2 linked regions of the Thermus thermophilus genome follow. Each later gene encodes a partner of the first gene's protein in a complex. Links are inferred from orthologs where the notes say so. Each region holds a gene or a part of one and is shown in the gene's direction. Other genes may lie near its edges. The genes, in order: dnaG and dnaB.

What was found.
Region 2: the proteins of dnaG (region 1) and dnaB are in contact, whole or in part, in a crystal structure (PDB 2R6A), measured with the Geobacillus stearothermophilus proteins. The link is inferred for Thermus thermophilus from one-to-one orthologs. Residues at the interface, in WP_049624496.1 of Geobacillus stearothermophilus: Lys456, Leu457, Leu458, Pro459, Ala460, Asn463, Ala464, Leu467, Leu535, Leu536, Ile537, Ala538, Gln544, Glu545, Asp548, Tyr549, His552; in WP_033016901.1 of Geobacillus stearothermophilus: Ser13, Glu15, Ala16, Gln18, Glu91, Leu92, Asp94, Ala95, Val96, Pro97, Thr98, Ala99, Ala100, Asn101, Tyr104, Tyr105, Ile108.

The regions. Positions count from the first base shown.
Region 1 is NZ_AP025158.1:627,125-637,252, reverse strand. The notes cover bases 3,931-6,929. They hold dnaG (DNA primase), read left to right. Parts: upstream 3,931-4,543; coding sequence 4,544-6,316; downstream 6,317-6,929. Other genes in these bases: malQ (4-alpha-glucanotransferase), read right to left, coding at 6,313-6,929; TthTMY_RS03550 (AAA family ATPase), read left to right, coding at 3,931-4,571. In the rest of the region: TthTMY_RS03560 (DEAD/DEAH box helicase), read left to right, coding at 1-1,552; TthTMY_RS03555 (hypothetical protein), read left to right, coding at 1,558-1,959; more of TthTMY_RS03550, read left to right, coding at 1,962-3,930; more of malQ, read right to left, coding at 6,930-7,815; TthTMY_RS03535 (3-hydroxyacyl-CoA dehydrogenase family protein), read right to left, coding at 7,887-8,759; TthTMY_RS03530 (DMT family transporter), read right to left, coding at 8,780-9,634; TthTMY_RS03525 (M16 family metallopeptidase), read right to left, coding at 9,624-10,128. UniProt on the Escherichia coli protein: RNA polymerase that catalyzes the synthesis of short RNA molecules used as primers for DNA polymerase during DNA replication.
Region 2 is NZ_AP025158.1:405,173-415,234, forward strand. What follows is about bases 4,560-7,492. They hold dnaB (replicative DNA helicase), read left to right. Parts: upstream 4,560-5,325; coding sequence 5,326-6,660; downstream 6,661-7,492. Other genes in these bases: TthTMY_RS02395 (transglycosylase SLT domain-containing protein), read right to left, coding at 4,560-5,217; TthTMY_RS02405 (protoglobin domain-containing protein), read right to left, coding at 6,657-7,208; TthTMY_RS02410 (molybdopterin-dependent oxidoreductase), read right to left, coding at 7,292-7,492. Also shown: TthTMY_RS02370 (cation:proton antiporter), read left to right, coding at 1-524; TthTMY_RS02375 (SDH family Clp fold serine proteinase), read left to right, coding at 541-1,368; TthTMY_RS02380 (rhomboid family intramembrane serine protease), read left to right, coding at 1,365-1,997; TthTMY_RS02385 (HPP family protein), read left to right, coding at 2,008-2,460; TthTMY_RS02390 (cation:proton antiporter), read left to right, coding at 2,460-3,620; more of TthTMY_RS02395, read right to left, coding at 3,610-4,559; more of TthTMY_RS02410, read right to left, coding at 7,493-10,062. UniProt on the Escherichia coli protein: The main replicative DNA helicase, it participates in initiation and elongation during chromosome replication. Travels ahead of the DNA replisome, separating dsDNA into templates for DNA synthesis.

The DNA.
Region 1 (10,128 bases):
GGCCTCCCCCCAGGTCCTCGCCGCAAGCGCCACCATCGCCAACGCCCGGGAGCACGCGGAAGCCCTCACGGGCCTCCCCTTTGAGGAGCTCAAAGCCCAGGTGGCCCGGACGGAGCGGGAACTCCTCGTCCTCCTCCCCAAGCCCTTGGACCGGAGGGGGGAGCGCAGGCGGAGCCCCCTCCTCGAGGCGGCCTACCTGGCCCGGCGCCTGGCGGAGGCAGGGCTCAAGGGGCTCGTCTTCGCCGGGGCCCGCAAGTCGGCGGAGCTCATCGCCCGCTACGCCGCCCACCCCCTGGTGCGGCCTTACCGGGCGGGGTACACGGCCCGGGAGCGCCGCCGCCTGGAGGCGGACCTCAAGGAGGGGCGGGTGCGGGTCCTGGTCTCCACCAGCGCCCTGGAGCTTGGAGTGGACATCGGGGAGCTGGACGCCGTGGTCCTGGTGGGCTACCCGGGTTCCACCGCCGCCTTCTGGCAGCGGGCGGGCCGGGCGGGCCGGGGGGAACGGCGGGCCCTCTTGGTCTACATCCCCCGGGAGGACCCCATGGACGAGTACTTCCTCCACCGCCCCGCCCTCCTCCTGGAAAGCCCGCCCGAGGAGGCGGTGGCGGACCCGCAAAACCCCGTCCTCTGCCCCCTGCACCTCCACGCGGCGGCCCGGGAAAAGCCCCTATCGGCGGAGGAGCTCCTCTGCCCCGAGGCCCGGGCCACCTTAAAGGAGCGGAACGGGCGGTTCTTCACCCCGAAGCCCAACCCCCACCGGGAGATCACCCTGAGGGGCCTCGGCGCCACCTTCACCCTGCGGGGCCCGGACGGGGAGGTGTTGGGCTACCTGGACGAGCGGCAGGCCTACTGGGAGGCCCACCCCGGGGCCATCTACCTGCACCAGGGGGAGAGCTACCTGGTGCGCAACGTGGACCTGGCCCGGCGCGAGGTCTGGCTCCTTCCCGCCCTGGAGGACTACTACACCGAGCCCCGGGCGGAGACGGACCTCGAGGTCCTCTCCGGGGAGGAGGTGGGCCCCGGGGTGTGGGTGGGCCGGGTGGTCCTGAGGGAGCGGGTGGTGGGGTACGTGAAGAAGCGCTTCTACACGGGGAGCGTCCTGGAGGAGGTGCCCCTGGAGATGCCGGAGGTCTCCTTCCCCACGGAGGCGCTCTGGTTCCACCCGCCCGAGGCCGTCCCCGCCTTCCAGATCCCCGGAGGGATCCACGCCCTGGAGCACGCCATGATCGGCCTCTTGCCCCTCTTCGTCCTGGCGGAGCGGCAGGACGTGGGCGGGATCTCCTACCCCTTCTACCCCAGGCCCCTCCCCTCCCCGGGCGGGCCCACGGTCTTCATCTACGACGGCTACCCCGGGGGGGTAGGGTACGCCCGCCGGGCGGCCCGGCGCTTCCCCGAGTGGCTCAAGGCCACCCTGGACCTCCTCCGCTCCTGCCCCTGCGAGGAGGGCTGCCCTCGGTGCGTCCTCTCCCCCAAGTGCGGCAACGGCAACCAGTACCTGGACAAGAAGGCGGCCCTGGCCCTCGCCCTGGCCTTGGCCCACCCCTTAGACTGAGGGGCATGAGGCCTGTGGAGGAAAGCCCGGAGGAGTTCCTGGCCCGCTTCGCCGCCCACCGGGTGGAGGTGAGGCTCTACCCCGAGCCCTGGGGGAGCCCGCTCCTCGAGGTCCAGACCCCGGCGGGGTTCGTCTACGCCATGGACCGGGGCGCGCCCCCGGCCCCGGTGGGGGAAGCGCGGGTCCTCTTCCACGGCCTCGCCCGAAAGGTCGCCCGGGCCCAGGGGAAGGAGGGCGTCTTCCGGGAAGGGGCGGCCTACCGCCTCGTGGGCCCGGCGCGTCCTCTGGAGGAGGGGTTTTACCTCCTTTTGGCCCGGGGGCTTCCCGTGGTGGTCCACTGGGAAGGCCCCATGCCCGAGGAGGCCGAGGTCCTCCTCTGGCCCCCCCTGATGCTCTTCCGGGAGTAAGCGTGCGCTGCGCCTGCGGCCAGAAGAACCCCCCCGAGGCCCGGTACTGCCTGGCCTGCGGCCAGCTCCTCGGGGCGAAGCTTCCCCGGGAGACCCGGTTCGTGAGCGTGGTCTTCTTTGACCTGGCGAACTCCACCGAGGCCTTCCGCCAGGGGCTTTCCCCGGCCTACCGGCGCCTAAGGGAGGCCCTCGAGGAGGCCGCAGGCCGGGCCCGGGCCCGGGGGGGGTTCGTCCACCGCTTCCTGGGGGACGGGGTCCTGGTCTTCTTCGGGGCCCCCAGGAGCCAGGGCCTCGAGCCTTGGCGGGCCCTGGCCGCCGCCTGGGACATGGTCCGGCACTCCCCCTTCCCCGCCCGGGCCGGGGTGGCGAGCGGGGAGGCCCTCTGGGGGCCCTTGGGCAGCGGGTACGCCGGGGAGCCCACCCTCCTCGGCCCCCCGGTGAACCTGGCCGAGCGCCTCTCCAAGCTCGCCGCCCCCGGGGAGGTCCTCACCGAGGCCACCACCCTGCGCCTCGCCCCCGGGGCGGAGGGGGCGCTTCTGGGAAGCCGGGAGGTCAAGGGGATGGGCCAGGTGCCTGTCTACCGCCTGGTCCGGCTTGCCCTGGACCTCCCGCCCCACCGCAGGCCCCTCCTCCAGACCCTGGAGGCGCGCCTTTTTACGGAAAGGCGCCTGGTGGTCCACGGGCCTGCGGGAAGCGGGAAGAGCTTTCTCCTCGAGGTCTTCCGCGAAAGGCGGGCCCGGGGCCTTCCCTTCCCCACGGTGCGGCTTCAGCGCATGGGGCCCGAGATGCCCCTCCGGGCCACCCTCTACCGGGCGGTGACCGAGGCCTTCGGCGCCCCGGAGGCCCTCCTCCGGAACCTCCCCGAGGGCCTGGCCGAAGCTTTGGCCTACAGCCTCGGCCTCGCCCCCAGGCCCCCGTGGGAGAAGCGCGCGCTGGACGAGGCCATCCTCGCCGCCTGGCGGGAGGCCCTAATGGGGCTAAAGACGCCCCTTCTCCTCCTCCTCCAGGACCTCCACTACCCGGACCGCACCCTGGAGCGCTTCCTGGGGCAGATGCCGGAAAACCTCCTGGTGCTCGCGGAAAGCCGCAGGCCCCTCTTCCCCGCCCGCCTCGGCCTGGAGGGCCTCGAGGCCCCGCCCCTCCTCGCCCTCCAGCCCGCCTTGGACGCCCTCCCCGTCCCCGAGCGCACCGCCCTCCTCGCCATGGGGGTCCTGGGGGAGGTGCCCCCCGAGGTGGTGGAGGCCATCGCCGGGCCCTTCTCCCGGGAACGGCTCGTGGCGGAGGGCCTTCTGGTCCACGGGCGCGTCCCGCCCCCCCTCGCCGAGGCCGCGCGGCGCCTCGTCCCCGAGGAGGAGCGAACCCAGTGGCGCCGGCTCGCCGCCAGGCTTCTCGCCGCCCAGGGGCGCCTGGAGGAGGCCGCCCACCACCTGGCCGAGGCGGGCGAGGCCCGGGAGGCCGCCCACCTCCTCCGCGTCCAGGCCCAGGCCCTGTGGCGGGAGGGCCACCCCGACCGGGCCCTCCCCCTCTACCAAAAGGCGGAAGGGCTCGCCCCGCCCGGCTGGCGGGCCTCCTTGGCCGCGGAGGCCCAGGACGCCCTCGCCTCCCTGGGCCGGGCGGAAGAAGCGGCCTCGGGGCCAAGGCGGGAGGACGCTGTGCTTGCCCGCTACCGCGAGCTCCGCGCCCGCCCCGAGGCGGAGGCCCTCCTCGCCCTCCTCCCCGCCCTCAAGCCTTACCCCCTGGAGCAGGCCGAGGCCCGGCTTCTCCTCGCGGGCCTCCTCTGGCGGGCCTTCCGGCCCCGGGAGGCCCTGGCGGTCCTCGCCGAACCCCCCCACCCCGCGCTTCCCCCGGACCCCGTCCTGGAGCACCAAAGCCTCAAGGCGGGCCTCCTCATGGACCTGGGGCGGCACGCGGAGGCCGAGCCCCTCCTCGAGGGCCCCCTCCCCGAGGGCCTCGAGGCCCGGGCCCGCTTCGGCGCCGCCCGCCTCCGCCTCCTCCTGGAGACGGGGAGGCTGGCCCAGGCCCTGGAGGAGGGGGAAGGGCTTTACGCCAAGACCCCCCACCCCTGGATGGCCGCCGCCCTCCTCGGCGCCTGGACCCTAAAGGACCGCTTCCCCGAGGCCCTCTTCCGGGAGGCCCTGGCCCACCCGGACGGCCGGGGCCTCGCCCTTCTGGCCCTGGCCCACCGCCGCTGGCGGCGGGGGGAGGACCCGGTGCCCCTCTTCAAGGAGGTCCTCAAGGAGGCCCGGCGCCTGCCCAACCCTTACCTCCACCACCTCGCCCTCTCCTCCCTGGCCCTCTACCTCTGGCCCAAGGCGCCGCGGAAAGCCCAGGCCCTCTCCCAACACCTCCTCTACCACACCCACAAAACGGGCTTCCTCGTCCACCTGGAGGTGGCCCGCCTCCTCCGAGCCCAGCTCCTTCTGGAAACGGGGGAGCGGGTGGACCACCTTTTGGGCTTCACCCCCTCCCTCCCCCTCACCCGCGCCTGGAAGGCCGCCCTCCAGGGCCAGGAAGCCGCCGAGGACCTGGAGGGGTACGGTATCCTGGGGAGGTGGGTCAGGAGGCTTTGGCGTAGGGGGGCGGCATGGACGCGGGCCAGGCGGTGGAGCTGATCAAGTCCCGCCTCTCCTTGCGGGAGGTGGTCTCCCGCTACGTGGCCCTGAAGCCGGCGGGCCGCGGCCGCTGGAAGGGCCTCTGCCCCTTCCACCAGGAGAAGACCCCCTCCTTCTACGTGGACGAGGAGAAGGGCCTCTTCTACTGCTTCGGGTGCAAGGCCGGGGGCGACCTCTTCGCCTTCGTCCAAAGGGCGGAGGGGCTGGACTTCCCCGAGGCCTTGGAAAGGCTCGCGGAGGAGGCGGGGGTGGAGCTTCCCCGGCGGAAGGCCCCGGAAAGGCGCCGGGAGCTCCTCGAGGTCCTGGCCCTGGCCCAAACCTACTTCCTGGAGCACCTCAACGCCCACCCCGAGGCCCTGGCCTACCTGAGGAAGAGGGGCCTCACGGAGGAGAGCGTGGCCCGCTTCGGCCTGGGTTACGCCCCGCCCAAGGGGGACGGGCTCGTGGCCTTCCTCGCCCGGCACGGGGTGGCCCCGGAGGAGGGCGTGCGGGCCGGGGTGCTGGCGGAGCGGCAGGGGCGCATCTTTGACCGCTTCCGCCACCGCATCACCTTCCCCATCAAGGACGCCTTCGGGCGCATCGTGGCCTTCACCGGGAGGGCCCTGGGGGAGGACGGGCCCAAGTACCTGAACACCCCCGAAACCCCCCTTTTCCGCAAGCAGGAGGTCCTCTTCGCCTACCCCGAGGCCCGGCCCGCCTTGAGGGAAGGCCGGGCCATCGTGGTGGAGGGGCTCTTTGACGCCATCGCCCTGCACCAGCTGGGCTTCCCGGAGACGGTGGCCGTGCTGGGCTCGGGCCTCTCCGAGGGGCAGGCCCTCCTCCTCAAGAAGGCGGGGGTCTTGGAGGTCTACCTGGCCTTTGACGCCGACGAGGCCGGGCAGAAGGCCACCTTGCAGAGCCTGAACCTGGAGCTCGCCCCCAGGTTCCTCTTCTACGCCGTCCGCCTCCCCGCCAAGGACCCGGGGGAGCTCCTCCTCCACCCCGAGGGAAGGGCCCTCTTCCAGAAGGCCCTGGAGGAGGCCCTCCCGGAGGTGGCCTTTCGCTTTGAGGAGGCGAGCCGGGGCCTGGACCTCTCCCGGCCCGAGCACAAGCGGAAGGTCCTCGAGGCCCTCACCCCCAGGATGCTCTCCCCGGAGCCCTTTGACCCCGTGGCCGAACGGCTCAAGGCCCTGGTGGTGGAGCGCCTGGGCCTTTCCCCCAAGAGCCTCGAGGACTACCTGGCGAGCCTTAGGACCCGGGGGCGGCCCGCCCCTCCCCCACCGCCCCCACCCCCCACCCCTGGCAACAAGACCCTCCTTTTGGAGCTGGACGCCATCGCCCTCCTCCTCTCCGCCCCGGAGGAACGCTTCCTGGAGCTCGTGGACCACGTGGAGACCCAGGTCTGGCCCCCGGAGGGTTCCTTCCTCGGGGACTTCCTCGCCCTGGCCCGGAGGGAGCCCCGGCGGGACCACCTCCGCCGCGTCCTAAGCCAGCGGGAGGAAGGAGGAAGGCTCTTTGAGCGCCTGCTCCTCGCGCCCCGGGGGGAGGACCCCAGGCTCCAGGAGAAGCTGGACCACACCCTGGCCCGTTTGCGGGAAGCCTACCTCCAGGAGCGGCTCGCCAAGGTCAAGGCGGCCCTCGCCCAAAACCCCGACCCCCCCACCCTGGAGCGCCTCCTCAAGGAGTACCAGGAGATCCGGGCGGCCATAGAGGCGGAGCGCCGCCTCTACAAGCGGCGCCCCCCTCCTTCGGGCTGGTTCGCCTAGAGCCGTTCCGTGGCCTCGGCCATGGCCCTAAGCCTTTCCCCGTGCTCCGGGGAAAGCTCTCCCGGAAGGAGCCGCCAGGCCCAGTTGCCCGAGGGCCTTCCCGGGTAGTTCATCCGGGCCTCGCTGCCCAAGGCCAGGACGTCCTGCACCGGGTAGACGGCGAGCCGGGCCACGGACTTCATCCCCAGGCGCATCAGGGCCCAGGGCACCTCCTCCTCTTCCCGGAAGAAAATCCCCCAGTCCGCCAAATAGCGCGCCATGAAGGCCTTCTCGTGGGGGGTGGCCGTGCGGTACCAGCCCAGGGTGGTGTCGTTATCGTGGGTGCCGGTGTAGACCACCACCCGGCCGTGGGAAGGGTAGTTGTGGGGGAGGAAGGGGTTTTCCATCCCGTCGTCAAAGGCGAACTGGAGGACCTTCATCCCGGGAAGGCCGAAGCGGTCGCGCAAGGCCTCCACCTCAGGGGTGATGACCCCCAGGTCCTCGGCCAGGATGGGCACCTGGCCGAAAGTTTCCTGGATCTTCTGGAAAAGCTTCTCCCCCGGGGCCTTGACCCAACGCCCCTCCACCGCCGTGGGGCAGCTTGCGGGGATCTCCCAGTAGGCCTCAAAGCCGCGGAAGTGGTCTATGCGCACCAGGTGGAAGAGCTCCAGGGCCTTTTCCAGGCGGCGGATCCAGAAGGAAAACCCCTCCCGCTCCAGGACGTCCCAGCGGTAGAGGGGGTTGCCCCAGCGCTGGCCCGTCTCCGAGAAGTAGTCGGGGGGCACCCCGGCCACCACCGTGGGGCGGCCCTCCTCGTCCAGGTGAAACCACTCGGGGTGGGCCCAGACCTCGGCGGAGTCCTCGGCCACGAAGATGGGCATGTCCCCGAGGATCCGGATGCCCAACGCCTCGGCCTCCGCCTTCAGGGCCCCCCACTGGCGGAAGAAGAGCCACTGGGTGAAGGCGTGGAAGGCCACCTCCTCGGCCAGGGCGCTTTTCGCCTCCCTCAGGGCCTGCTCTTCCCGCTTCCTCAGGGGAAGGGGCCACCGGTTCCAGGGAAGCCCCCCGTGCGCCCCCTTTAGGGCCATGAAGAGGGCGTAGTCCTCAAGCCACCAGGCCTCCTTTTCCCGGAAGGCGGCGAAGTCCTCCCGCTCCTCCGGGGGGGCCTTTTCCTGGAAGCCCCGGAAGGCCTCCTTAAGCGCGGGCCACTTCCAGGCGTAGAGGAGGCCGTAGTCCACCCGGCCTTGGGGGAAGCCGGGGTCTTCCAGGCGCACGTAGCCCCGCTTTGCGAGGGGCCTGAGGTCTACCAGGTAGGGGTTTCCGGCGAAGGCGCTGAAGGACTGGTAGGGGGAGTCGCCGTAGCCCGTGGGGCCCAAGGGGAGGACCTGCCAGTACTGCCCCCCCGCCTCCTTGAGGAAGCGCAGGAAGTCCCGGGCCTCCTGGCCCAGGACGCCCACGCCGTAGGGGCCGGGGAGGCTCGTGGGGTGGAGGAGGAGGCCGAACGCGCGGGGAAGCTCCATGGCCCCAGTATACCCCCTGGCTTGGAAGAGTTTCCAGAGCGAAGCCCTTTCGGGGCCCCCGCGCAGGGCGCTCAGCCCACCTTGTTCCCCTTCTCGTCGTAGGTGTAAAAGCCCCGCCCCGTCTTGCGGCCCAAAAGCCCCGCCTGGACCATGCGGCGAAGGAGGGGGGAAGGCCGGTACTTGTCGTCCCCAAAGCCCCGGTGGAGCACCTCCATGATGGCGAGGCAGGTGTCCAGGCCGATGAAGTCGGCAAGCTCCAAGGGCCCCATGGGGTGGTTCATCCCCAGGCGCATGATGCCGTCAATGGCCTCCTTGGTGGCCACCCCCTCGCGGAGGGCCTCTATGGCCTCGTTGATCATGGGCATAAGGAGGCGGTTGGAGACGAAGCCGGGGTAGTCCTGGACCTCGAGGGGGGTCTTCCCCATGCGCCTCGCCACCTCCACCACCACGTCCCGGGTTTCCTCAGAGGTGAGCTCCCCCCGGATCACCTCCACGAGGGGCATGAGGGGCACGGGGTTGAAAAAGTGCATGCCGATGAAGCGCTCCGGCCGCCCCGAGGAGCGGGCGAGGGCGGTGATGGGGATGGAGCTGGTGTTGCTGGCGAGGATGGCCTCGGGCTTGGCCAGGGCCCCCAGGCGCTCAAAGAGCCGCCGCTTCTCCCCCTCGTCCTCCACGATGGCCTCCACGATGAGGTCGGCGTCCTTTAGGGCCTCGAGGCTCAGGCTCGTCCGGATCCGCCCCAGGGCCTCGTCGTGGGCCTCCTGGGTGATCTTCCCCTTCTCCAGGAACTTGCCCAAAGAGCGCCTTATGGCGGCGAGGCCCCTTTCCAGGAAGCCCTCGGCCACGTCCACCAGGACCACCTCGTAGCCTGCGCTTGCCGCCACCTGGGCGATGCCGCTTCCCATCTGCCCCGCGCCCACCACGCCGATCCGCTTGACCTCCATGGCGCTCACCCCGGCCCATTCTACGCCCTGAGGTTCACCAGGAGGACCCCGAGGAGGGCGACCCCCCCGCCCAGGAGGGAAAGGGGGGAGGGCACCTCCCCAAGCCACAGGTAGGCGATGAGGACGGCCAAGGGGGGCGAGAGGTAGAGGAAGGAGGCGAGGCGGGAGGCCGGGGTGCGGGAGAGGGCGTAGGTCCAGGTGAGGTAGGCCAAAGCCCCGGGGAAGACCCCGAGGTAAAGCGCGGCGAGGAGGGCGGGCCTCGGCGCCTCCCTCAAGGCCTCGGGAAGCCCCGGGAGGAAGACGAAAAGGGGCAGGGTGCCGAGAAGCAGGGTGTAGACGGTCATCTCCTCGCTCCCGTAGCGGCCGAAGAGGGGCTTTTGCAGGACGAAGTAGAAGGAGGTGGAGAGGGCGGCGAGGAGGACGAGAAGCGCCCCGGGGCTAAGCCCCACCCCGCCCCCCTCCCCGAAGGCGATGAGGGCGGAGCCCAAAAAGGCGAGGCCGAAGCCCAAAACCCCCCGCCTCCCAAGCCTTTCCCCCAGGAGGAGGTGGGAGAGGAGCGCGGTGAAGACGGGCCCCGTGGCGATGAGAAGGCTTGCGGCCCCCGCGCTCACCGTAAGCTCCCCGTAGACCAAGGCGGTGTGGTAGACGGTGATGCCCAAGAACCCGAGGAGGAAGAGCCGGGGCAGGTCCTCCCGCCTGGGGGGCGAAAGCCCCCGGAGGCGGGCGTAGAGGAGGAGAAGGGCCCCCGCCACCAGGAAGCGCAGGAGGACGAGGTGACCGGGCTTTAGGCCCCCAAGCCCTGCCCGGATCGCGGCGAAGGCGCTCGCCCAAAAGAGGAGGGTGAGGAGGGCCGCCCCTAAGGCCCTAGGCTCCATGGGGGAGGACCAGGTAGTAAAGCCCCTCCTCCAGGAAGCCCCGCTCCAGAAGGGCGTTCACCTCCCGGGAGGTGACCCTTTGGACCCTGGCCTTCACCTCCTCCAAGGAGAGGTAGCGCCCGGTGTAGAGGTACTCCATCCCCAGGTGGAAAAGCCGCTGCATGGGGGTCTCCCCGGCGAAGACGAGGCCCGTGGCGAGGGGGGTCTTGGCCCGTTCCACCTCCTCCTCCCCCACGCCCTCCCGCCCCAGGCGGGCAAGCTCCTCCTGGAGGACGGCCAGGACCTCCCCCTTGCGGGCGGGGTCCGCCTGAAGGTAGGCGTGGAAGGTCCCGGCCCGGTCGGCCTCCTCGAGGCCGAAGGAGGCCACCTCGGCGAGGCCTTTGTCCACCAGGGCGAAGTGGAGCCGGCCCGAGCCCTCCTCCCCCAGGAGGTGGGCGAGGACCTGGCCGGGGAAGCGGGCCTCCTCCTGGTAGGCGACCCCCGGGAAAAGGGCC
Region 2 (10,062 bases), 220 kb from region 1 along the record:
CGGGCACCGCCCTCCTCTTCCACGCCGTGGGGGCCTCGGAGGGGGTAGGGGCCTTCCTCTCCGGGGTCATCGCCGCGGGGCTTGGCCTCAGGGAGAGGCTTGAGCACCTCTTCGGGCCGGTGCGGGACCTCGGGGTGGCCCTCTTCTTCCTCGTGGTGGGGGCGGAGGCCTTGGGCCTCCTTCGGGGGCTTACCCCCTGGGCGGTGGGGCTTGTCCTCCTGGGCCTCCTTCTCAAGCTCCCCCTGAACCACCTGGGTGGGGCGAGGGCGGGGCTTGGCCGGAAGCGGCGGCTCTACAGCGCCCTCTACCTCGTGCCCCGGGGCGAGTTCAACCTGGTCTTAGGCGCCTTGGCCCTGCAGCAGGGCTACCCCCTGGTGGCCCAGGTGGCCGTGCTCCTGGTCCTGGTCTCCGTCCCCTTGGGGGCCCTCCTCATCCGCTACGCCCCCGGGATCGCCCAGGCCCTCTACCCGGAAGCGCGCCCCGGGAAGAGGGCGAAGAGGGCCGAAGGAAGCCCTGTAGAATGATTGCCGGAGGTGAGGCATGGACATCTTTTTCCAGCTCTTTTGGCTTTTCTTCATCCTCTCTGCCCTCTCCCCCTACTTCCAGCAGCAGTGGCTCCTCGGGGCCAGGACCCGCAAGATCGCCGAGCTGGAGAGGCAGCGGAAAAGCCGGGTCATCACCCTCATCCACCGCCAGGAGGCGGTGAGCTTTCTGGGAATCCCCATCTCCCGCTATATCAACATTGACGACTCAGAGCAGGTCCTGAGGGCCATCCGCCTCACGGACAAGAACGTGCCCATAGACCTCATCCTCCACACCCCAGGGGGCCTGGTGCTGGCGGCGGAGCAGATCGCCGAGGCCCTCCTCCGCCACCCCGCCAAGGTGACGGTCTTCGTGCCCCACTACGCCATGTCCGGGGGGACGCTCATCGCCCTCGCCGCCGACGAGATCGTCATGGACGAGAACGCCGTCTTGGGCCCCGTGGACCCCCAGCTCGGCCAGTACCCGGCGGCGAGCATCCTCAAGGTCCTGGAGAAAAAGCCCATCTCCGAGATTGACGACCAGACCCTGATCCTCGCCGACGTGGCGGAGAAGGCCCTTAGGCAGGTGAAGGCCACGGTGAAGAACCTCCTCAAGAAGCACATGCCCGAGGAGAAGGCGGAGGAGGTGGCCACCCTTCTCTCCCAGGGCACCTGGACCCACGACTACCCCATTGACGTGGAGCAGGCCCGGAGCCTGGGGCTTCCCGTATCCACGGAGATGCCCCGGGAGGTCTACGAGCTCATGGAGCTCTACCCCCAAGCCCAAGGCCAAAGGCCCAGCGTCCAGTACGTGCCCCTGCCTTACCGCCAGGGTCCGCCGCGATGATCCCCCTGCATGACATCAACCCCGCGCGCCGCCCCGCCCTGGTGGTCCGGTCCCTGGTGGCCCTGAACGTGGCCGCCTTCCTCCTGGAGCTCCTTCTCGGGCCCACCCAGGTGGTGGCCAAGATGGGCTTCGTCCCCGCCCTCTTCTTCCAAGACCCCCTGGGCGAGGGGTACCGGGTCCTCACCAGCATGTTCCTCCACGGGGGCCTTTTCCACCTCCTCTCCAACATGTGGTTCCTCTGGGTGTTCGGGGACAACGTGGAGGATCGGATGGGAGGGGAGCGCTTCCTCCTCTTCTACCTCCTCGGCGGGGTGGCGGCGGCCCTGGCCCAGGCCCTGTTCATGCCCGCCTCCACCGTGCCCATGATCGGGGCGAGCGGGGCGGTCTCCGCCGTCCTTGGGGCCTATTACGTCCTCTTCCCCCGGGCCTACGTGATCACCCTGGTCTGGTTCGTCCTGCCCTTCACCCTGGCCCTGCCCGCGGGCTTTTACCTGGGGTACTGGGCCTTCCTCCAGCTGGTGCAGGGGCTTTTGGGCGTGCCGGGCATCGCCTTCTGGGCCCACCTCGGCGGGTTCGTCTTCGGCGTGGCGGCGGTGCGCGCGTTCCTTCCCCGAAGGTGGGGCTGGTAGACTGGGGCCCATGAAGGTCAAGGACCTGATGACCCAAGACCCCGTGGTCCTGGGGCCGGAGGCCACCTTGGAGGAGGCCGCCCGCAGGATCCTGGAGACCCGCTACGGGGGCTTCCCCGTGGTGGACGGGGAGGGGAGGCTGCTCGGCGTGGTCCAGGTGGAGGAGCTTCTGCCCCACCCGGAGAACGTTCCCTTCTCCGACGTGGAGGCCCTGCAGCTTTTCGGGGAGTGGGTGGACGAGGACGTCCTGGCGGAGATCTACCGCCGCTACCAGCGCACCCCCGTGAAGGCGGTGATGCGCACGGAGATCCCCAAGGTCCACCCCGAGGACCCCCTGGGCAAGGCCCTCAAGGTGGTCCTCACGACCGGCCTACGCCACCTCCCGGTGGTGGACGAGAAGGGCAAGGTGGTGGGCATCCTCACCCGGAGCGACTTCTTGAAGCTCATCCTAGGGAGGAGTTGATGCACGGCGCGGAACACCTGTTGGAGATCTTCTATCTCCTTCTCGCGGCCCAGGTGATGGCCTTTATCTTCAAGCGCCTGAACCAGCCCGTGGTCATCGGGGAGGTGCTCGCGGGCGTGCTGGTGGGGCCCGCCCTTTTGGGCCTGGTGCACGAGGGGGAGGTCCTGGAGTTTCTGGCGGAGCTTGGGGCGGTCTTCCTCCTCTTCATGGTGGGCCTGGAAACCCGCCTCAGGGACATCCTGGCGGTGGGGAAGGAGGCCTTTTTGGTGGCCGTTTTGGGGGTAGCCCTGCCCTTCCTGGGGGGGTACCTCTACGGCCTAGAGATCGGGTTTGAAACCCTCCCCGCCCTCTTCCTCGGCACCGCCTTGGTGGCCACCAGCGTGGGCATCACCGCCCGGGTCCTCCAGGAGCTCGGGGTCCTTTCCCGTCCCTACTCCCGGATCATCCTGGGGGCGGCGGTGATTGACGACGTCCTGGGCCTCATCGTCCTCGCGGTGGTGAACGGCGTGGCCCAGACGGGCCAGGTGGAGGTGGGGGCCATCGCCCGGCTCATCCTCCTCTCCGTGGTCTTCGTGGGGCTTGCCGTCTTCCTCTCCACCCTCATCGCCCGCCTGCCCCTAGAGCGGCTTCCCGTGGGGAGCCCCTTGGGCTTTGCCCTCGCCTTGGGCGTGGGGATGGCGGCCCTGGCGGCCAGTATCGGCCTCGCCCCCATCGTGGGGGCCTTTTTGGGGGGAATGCTCCTTTCCGAGGTGCGGGAGAAGTACCGCCTCGAGGAGCCCGTCTTCGCCATAGAGAGCTTCCTCGCTCCCCTCTTCTTCGCCATGGTGGGGGTTAGGCTGGAGCTCGCCGCCTTGGCGAGCCCCGTGGTGCTGGTGGCGGGGACGGTGGTCACGGTGATCGCCATCCTGGGGAAGGTCCTCGGGGGCTTCCTCGGGGCCCTCACCCAGGGGGTGCGGAGCGCCCTCACCGTGGGGGTGGGCATGGCCCCCCGGGGGGAGGTGGGGCTCATCGTGGCCGCCTTGGGCCTCAAGGCGGGCGCGGTGAACGAGGAGGAGTACGCCATCGTTCTCTTCATGGTGGTCTTCACGACCCTCTTCGCCCCCTTCGCCCTCAAACTCCTCATCGCCTGGACGGAGAGGGAGCGCGCCGCTAAGGAATAGCCTTGTAGGCGGCGTAGGCGGAGAGCACCTTGGCGAGGTACTCCCGCGGTTCGTCCCGCTCCTGGAAGCGGAGGAAGGCGTAGAGGCCCCCCTCCCGGGCGATGCCCCTTAGGGTGTAGCCGATCCCCCCGTTGTAGGCGGTGACGGCACAGGCAAGCCGTTCCACGCCGGAAAAGGCGGCGCACCGCTCTAGGAGCCACCGGAGGTAGCGGGCGGCGTAGCGGATGCTGGCCTCGGGGTCAAAGGGGTCGGCGGGGGGCTCCCCCAGCATCCGGGCCACGTCCGCCCAGGTGCTCCTGAGGAACTGGGCGAGGCCCAAGGCTCCCGTGGGGCTCACCGCCTTAGGGTCAAAGCGGCTTTCCACGTGGAGGAGGGCGAAGAGGAGGTCGGGGTCCAGCCCCTCCCTCCCCGCGTAGGCCTCCACCCACGCCCGGTAGGCCCTGGGGTAGGCGAGGGCCGTGGGCCAGGCGGCCCGGATCCCCTCCCGATAGGCCCCCAGGCGGTAGAGGAGGGGGACGAGGGCGGGCCAGTCCTTTGGGCGCCTCCAGAGGGCGTAGCGCACCTCCCCCCGGGCCCAGGCCGCCTTGCCCGCCCGGACCAGGGCCTCCACCAGGGAGGCCTCGGGGGGTAAGGAAGCCGGAGGGGCTAGGGCCGGGGGGGACGGGGTCTTCCCCACGAGGAGGCCCAGGCCCCCCTCGAGGCGGGCGTAGGCCTCCTGCCGCGCCTCTCCATTCCCGAGCTCCCCGGCGAGGAGGTAGGCGCGGAGGGCGGCATCGTCGGCGTAGGGGCTTTCCCCCCGGGCGAGGCGGAGGTAGACCCCGAGGGCTTCCTCCTTCCGCCCCAGGCGCTCAAGCAGGGCCGTGGCCCGCCAAAGCCCCTCCGGGGTGCTCGCCAGGTAGCGGGAAAGGGCCTCCTCCACCCGCCCCATCCCCTCCAGGAGGCGGCCTTGGGCCAGGCGGCTTTCCGGGTGGTCGTAGCGGGCGAAGGCCTGAAGGGCCTCCTCTCGCCTCCCGAGCCGCCAGAGGGCGTAGCCCAGGCCCAGGTAGCCCCTCGGGTCCTCTTCCGCCCAGGCCCGGTAGTGGGGAAGGGCCTCCCCGTAGCGGCCCAGGCGGTAGAGGGCCTGGGCGCGGAGGTCGGGCCTTGTCCCCTCGGGGAGGGCCTTGAGGAGGGGCTCGTACGCCCGGCCGCGGAAGAGGGCCTCCCAGAGCCCCTCCCCCTGGCCAAGGCGGAGGAGGGCCAGCACGGCCTCCTCTTTAGGAAGAAGCCTCGCCCAGGCGGAAAAGGCCCTCCCGTCCCCCGCCCTTTCCAGGAGGGGGGCCGCCACCCGCCAGGCCGCCTCCGCCTCCCAGCCCGGCTCAAAGGCCCGCACCTCTTCCAGGAAGAGGGCGTAGCGCCAGGCGTACTCCGCCCGTTCGGCGAGGGGGAGGTCTTCCTCGCCCACCAGGAGCCAGCCCGCGAGGAGGCCCGCGTACCCCTCGGCCCTAAGGGCCACCTGGCGGAGGGCTTCCTTCCCTCCCCTTTCCAGGGTGGCGTAGGGCTCGGGCAGGCCCTGGGCCTGGCAGGCGGCAAGGAGAAAGAGGAGAAGGAGCCAGCGCACGCCTTAGAGCTTAGGCCCCTCCCCTGAGAAGCGGAAAAGAGCCAATCCTTCCTAAAAGGAAAGGCCTCTGGCGGAAGGGGGGGAGGCGGGCTTAACCTGGGGAGGCTTATGGAAGGCCGTATCCCCCCCCACAGCCTCGAGGCGGAGCAGAGCGTCCTAGGGGCGATCCTCCTGGACTATCAAGTCCTGGACGAGATTGAGGGCCTGCTCCCCACCCCCGAGGCCTTCTACGCCGAGGCCCACCGCAAGATCTACGCCGCCATGCAGGGCCTAAGGGCCGAGGGCAGCCCCGTGGACCTGGTGACCCTTGCCGAGGAGCTTTCCCGCCGGGGGGAGCTGGACGGGGTGGGCGGGGTGAGCTACCTGGTGCAGCTTTCCGAGGCCACCCCCACCGCCGCCTACGCCGAGCACTACGCCCGCATCGTGGCGGAGAAGTGGACCCTGCGCAGGCTCATCCAGGCGGCCGGGGAGGCCATGCGCCTGGCCTACGAGGAGGCGGGAAGCCTGGACGAGATCCTGGACCAGGCGGGGAAGCGGATCCTGGAGGTGGCCCTGGCCCAGACGGAGGTGGAGGCCCGCTCCATGCGGGAGCTCGTCCACGAGACCTTTGAGCACATTGAGGCCCTCTTCCAGAACAAGGGGGAGACCGCCGGGGTGCGCACGGGCTTCAAGGAGCTGGACCAGCTCATCGGTACCCTCGCTCCCGGCTCCCTGAACATCATCGCCGCCCGCCCCGCCATGGGGAAGACCGCCTTCGCCCTCACCATCGCCCAGCACGCCGCCCTCAAGGAGGGGGTGGGGGTGGGGATCTACTCCCTGGAGATGCCCGCGGCCCAGCTCGTCCTCCGGATGATGTGCTCCGAGGCCCGCATTGACATGAACCGGGTCCGGCTCGGCCAGCTTTCCGACCGGGACTTCTCCCGCCTCGTGGACGTGGCGGGCCGGCTTTCCGAGGCCCCCATCTTCATTGACGACACCCCCGACCTCACCCTCATGGAACTCCGCGCCCGGGCCCGGAGGCTCAGGAGCCAGCACAACGTGGGCCTAATCATCATAGACTACCTTCAGCTTATGTCGGGCCCCGGAGGGGGGCAGAAGGGGGAAAACCGGCAGCAGGAGATCGCCGCCATCTCCAGGGGGCTCAAGGCCTTGGCCCGGGAGCTCGGCGTGCCGGTGATCGCCTTGAGCCAGCTCTCCCGGGCGGTGGAGGCGCGGCCCAACAAGCGCCCCATGCTCTCCGACCTCAGGGAGTCGGGCTCCATTGAGCAGGACGCCGACCTGGTGATGTTCATCTACCGGGACGAGTACTACAACCCCCACTCGGAGAAGGCGGGGATCGCCGAAATCATCGTGGGCAAGCAGAGGAACGGCCCCACGGGGACCGTGGAGCTCCAGTTCCACGCCCAGCACGTGCGCTTCAACGACCTGGCCAAGGAGCCCTAGGCCCGGGAGAGGAGGGCTGAGGCCCCTGCCTTGAGGGCTTGGGCGAGGTCCCGGTGCCCCAGGGAAAGGCCTAAGGAGAGGGCCTCGAGGTAGCTCTCCTCAATCAGGGCCACCTCCACGGCCACGAGCTTCTCAAAGGCCTCCACGGCGCTGTAGACCTCGTGCCCCCTCAGGGCCATGCGCATGTGCTCCAAGGAGAGCTCCTGGACGAGGCCCATGGCGGGGATCATGGCCCGGGGGCCGATGCCGAGCCGGGCGTGCACCAGGCCGATGCGCCGCCTCCGCTCGGCGTAGGCCCGGTCATAGACCCCCGAGAAGAGCTCGCCGTACCAGCGGGCGAAGGTCCGGTAGAGCCTCTCCACCCGCCCCGGCTCGGCGTGGAGGATGGCGCCAAGCTCCGGGTCCCGCCCCAGGTAGTCGTAGAAGGCCAGGGCCACCTCGTGGGCGATGGGGACCATGACCTCACCGAGCTCCCTAAGGAGGGCGGCGTGGGCCTCGGTGAAGCCCGTACGGCGCTTGAGGAGTTCCAAAAGTTCCCCGGGGTCCACGGGACAAATGTACCCGTCCCGGACCCTTCCCGTCCAGGGCAGAGGGCCCAGGCTTGCCCTGGGCCCTCTGCCGAAGTGGCCCTTTAGACCTGGCCTTTAAGGCCAAGCTGGGCCGCCACTTCCCTCCGCAATGCCTCGGGGTCCAGCTCCCCTCTCGCCGCTTTGAGGGCCTTCTCCAAGATCGCTTCCGCCTCCACCCCGGAGGGGCCACCGAGGGCCATCCGCCTCACGCCTTCCCTGTAGGTTTTGGCCTCTTCTGGTGTGGCCCGGACCAAGCGCACTTTGGTGTCGTAGAAAACCACGCTACCCCCGGTGAGGTCCGTAAGCCCTACGTCCTTGAGGACGGGGTCCACCCGCATGGCGGCGTTGGCGTGGATGCCCGCCGCCCGCCTGGGGTCGGCCTTCACCACCTGGCCGTTGATCTCTATGTCGCTTGCCCCATAGGCCCAGTGGCCGTAACCGAGGGCGAAGGCCACGTTTCCGGGCCGGATGCCGGGGAGCACCTTAAGCTTACCCACCATGGGCTTTTTGCCGAAGGGGCCGAAGTCCCAGAGGCCCTCCGGGTTGCTGGCGGAGACCACCTTGACGAGCTCCCCGTCCTTAAAGCCCAGGCGCTTGGCGTCCACCGGGTTGATGGCGATGTAGTTCTCGGGCATCACGTTGAGGAGCCAGTAGTTGGAGATCGTCCGGCTCTTGGTCATGGTGATCACCCGGTGGGTGAGGAGGGTGAGCTCGTAGCCTTGGGCTTCGTCCGGGATGGGCTGCCCAAGGGCGTCGGTGTAGGGGTGAAAGAGGCGGGGCAGAGGCCAGTAGGGCTTGCCCGTCATGCTGTTCTTGGTCTTGGCGTGCTTTTCTAGGTAGAGGTTGATCTGCCGGCCGTAGGCGTTGGCCACGGTGCCGTCGGACTTGAAGGCCTTTTCAAAGGCCTGGTAGCGGCCGCCCCGGTTGAGGAGGTAGACGGTGCGGCGGAAAAGGCTTTCGTCGCCCACCGCCTCCCGCCAGCGGTTTTCGTCAAAGACCGAAGGCGGCAGGTGGCGCCGGGCCTTGCGGAAGATCTCCAGCTCCTTATCGTCCGCCTCGGGCAGGGCATCGGAGCCGTCCGCCTTCTCCCCGAAGGCCAGGTTGGCGGCGAGCTTGAGGTAGAAGTGGTCGGGGTGGGTGAAGGGCATCCCGTTGGCGAAGCCTTGTTCTCCGAACCCGGGAAGCCCCAGGTACTCGGCGAGGGCCAGGAAGAAGCTCTCCGCCGAGATGGGCATCTCTTGGCCGAACACCTTTACCGTCTCGGGGATGGGGGGGATGGTGGGCTGGCGGACGGTCTGAACCTTCCAGGGGTTGTTGGGGTGGCTGCCGTGAAACTCCCACCGCTCCAGGTAGGAGAGGTCGGGGATGATGTAGTCGGCGAAGAGGTAGGTGTCCCCCACCACGATGTCAAAGGCCACGATGAGGGGGATCTTGTCCGGGTTCAGCATGGCCTGGATCTGGGTGTGGCCTGCGGGGAGGGCGTAGGCGGGGGAGCCCATGTAGTGGAAGAGGATCTTTACGGGGTAGGGGTAGCCCTGGGCGGCGGAGGGGAGGATCTCCTGGTAGACATCGGAGCTGTGGGGGAACCAGGGGCGCTTGGCGGGGTAGCCCTCAAACAGGGTGGTGTCCTCGTAGTTCACATCGTGCCGGATGAGGGAGATGCCGAAGGGCTCCATTTTGGCCGGGTGGAGCTTGTCCATGTTAAAGGGGCCACCCGCCTTCTTCCCGGTGATGTCGTAGGTGCTGGCCTTGATGAAGCCGCCGTGATGGTCGTAGTTCCCCACCATGGCGTTTAGGGTGAACCAGGCGAAGCAGTTGTAGAAGCCGTTGCTGTGTTGGCTTGCTCCCCGGTGGACGTCTACCACGGCCTTCTTCCCGTGGCGGGTGAACTCGTAGGCCAGCTCGGCGATGTCCTGGGCCTCCACCCCGGCGAGCTCCGCCCACTCCTCCAGGGTCCGGCTCAAGGCCTCCTCCCGGATGAGCTGGAGGACGCTTTTCACCCGGATGCCGTTTAGGGTGGTGTCCACGAAAAGGTCGCCGTAGACCGGCTTGTCCTCGCTTTGCGGATCCACGGGGGTGGGCTTGCCCTTCACCAGGACCACCGGATGGTCAAAGACCACCTCTTGGCCTTCAATAACGCGCACCTCGGGATCCATGCCCAGGTGGCTCATCCGCAGGAGCTTGGCGGGGAAGCCCTCCTCGTCCAGTTCCACGAGCCAGGTGGCGTTGGTCCAACTGGGCTCGCCTAGGGCTTGGGCGGCCGCCTTGTTGGCGGCGGAGAGGAAGCGGGCGTCAAACCGCCCCTTTTCAAACATCCAGCGCATCATGCCGAAGGCGATGGCCGCGTCCTGCCCCGGCTTTACCGGAAGCCACTTGGTGGCGTGGGCCACGCCCTTCTGGGCCCGCGGGTCAATGACCACGTACTTCAGGTTCCCCGTGGCCGCGCCCAGGGTGAGCTTGTTGACCCGCAAGGGGGGGCCGTAGTTGGCCTCAAAGATGTTGGCCCCCACGAAGATGACGAACTCCGCTCCCGTGAGGTCGGCCTGCCAGTAGAACTTTTCCCCGCCTGTCCAGGTGTACTGCCCCTTCTTCTCGTCGTAGGCGAGCTGGTAGCTCATGGCTTTGCCGGTGAAGTAAAGGGAACCCTGGCAGACCGTGGTGTGCCCGTGGACGTTGACGGAGCCGAGGCTTTGCTGGAAGAACCACTTGAAGAAGTCGCTCCGTCCCGCCTTCAGGCGGCCGTAGGCGAAGACGGCCTGGTTGTTCTTGGGGCCGAGGTCGGGGTGGTCGGGGTCAATGAGGGTGTGGAGGTGCTCTTTGAACTCCTCCTTAA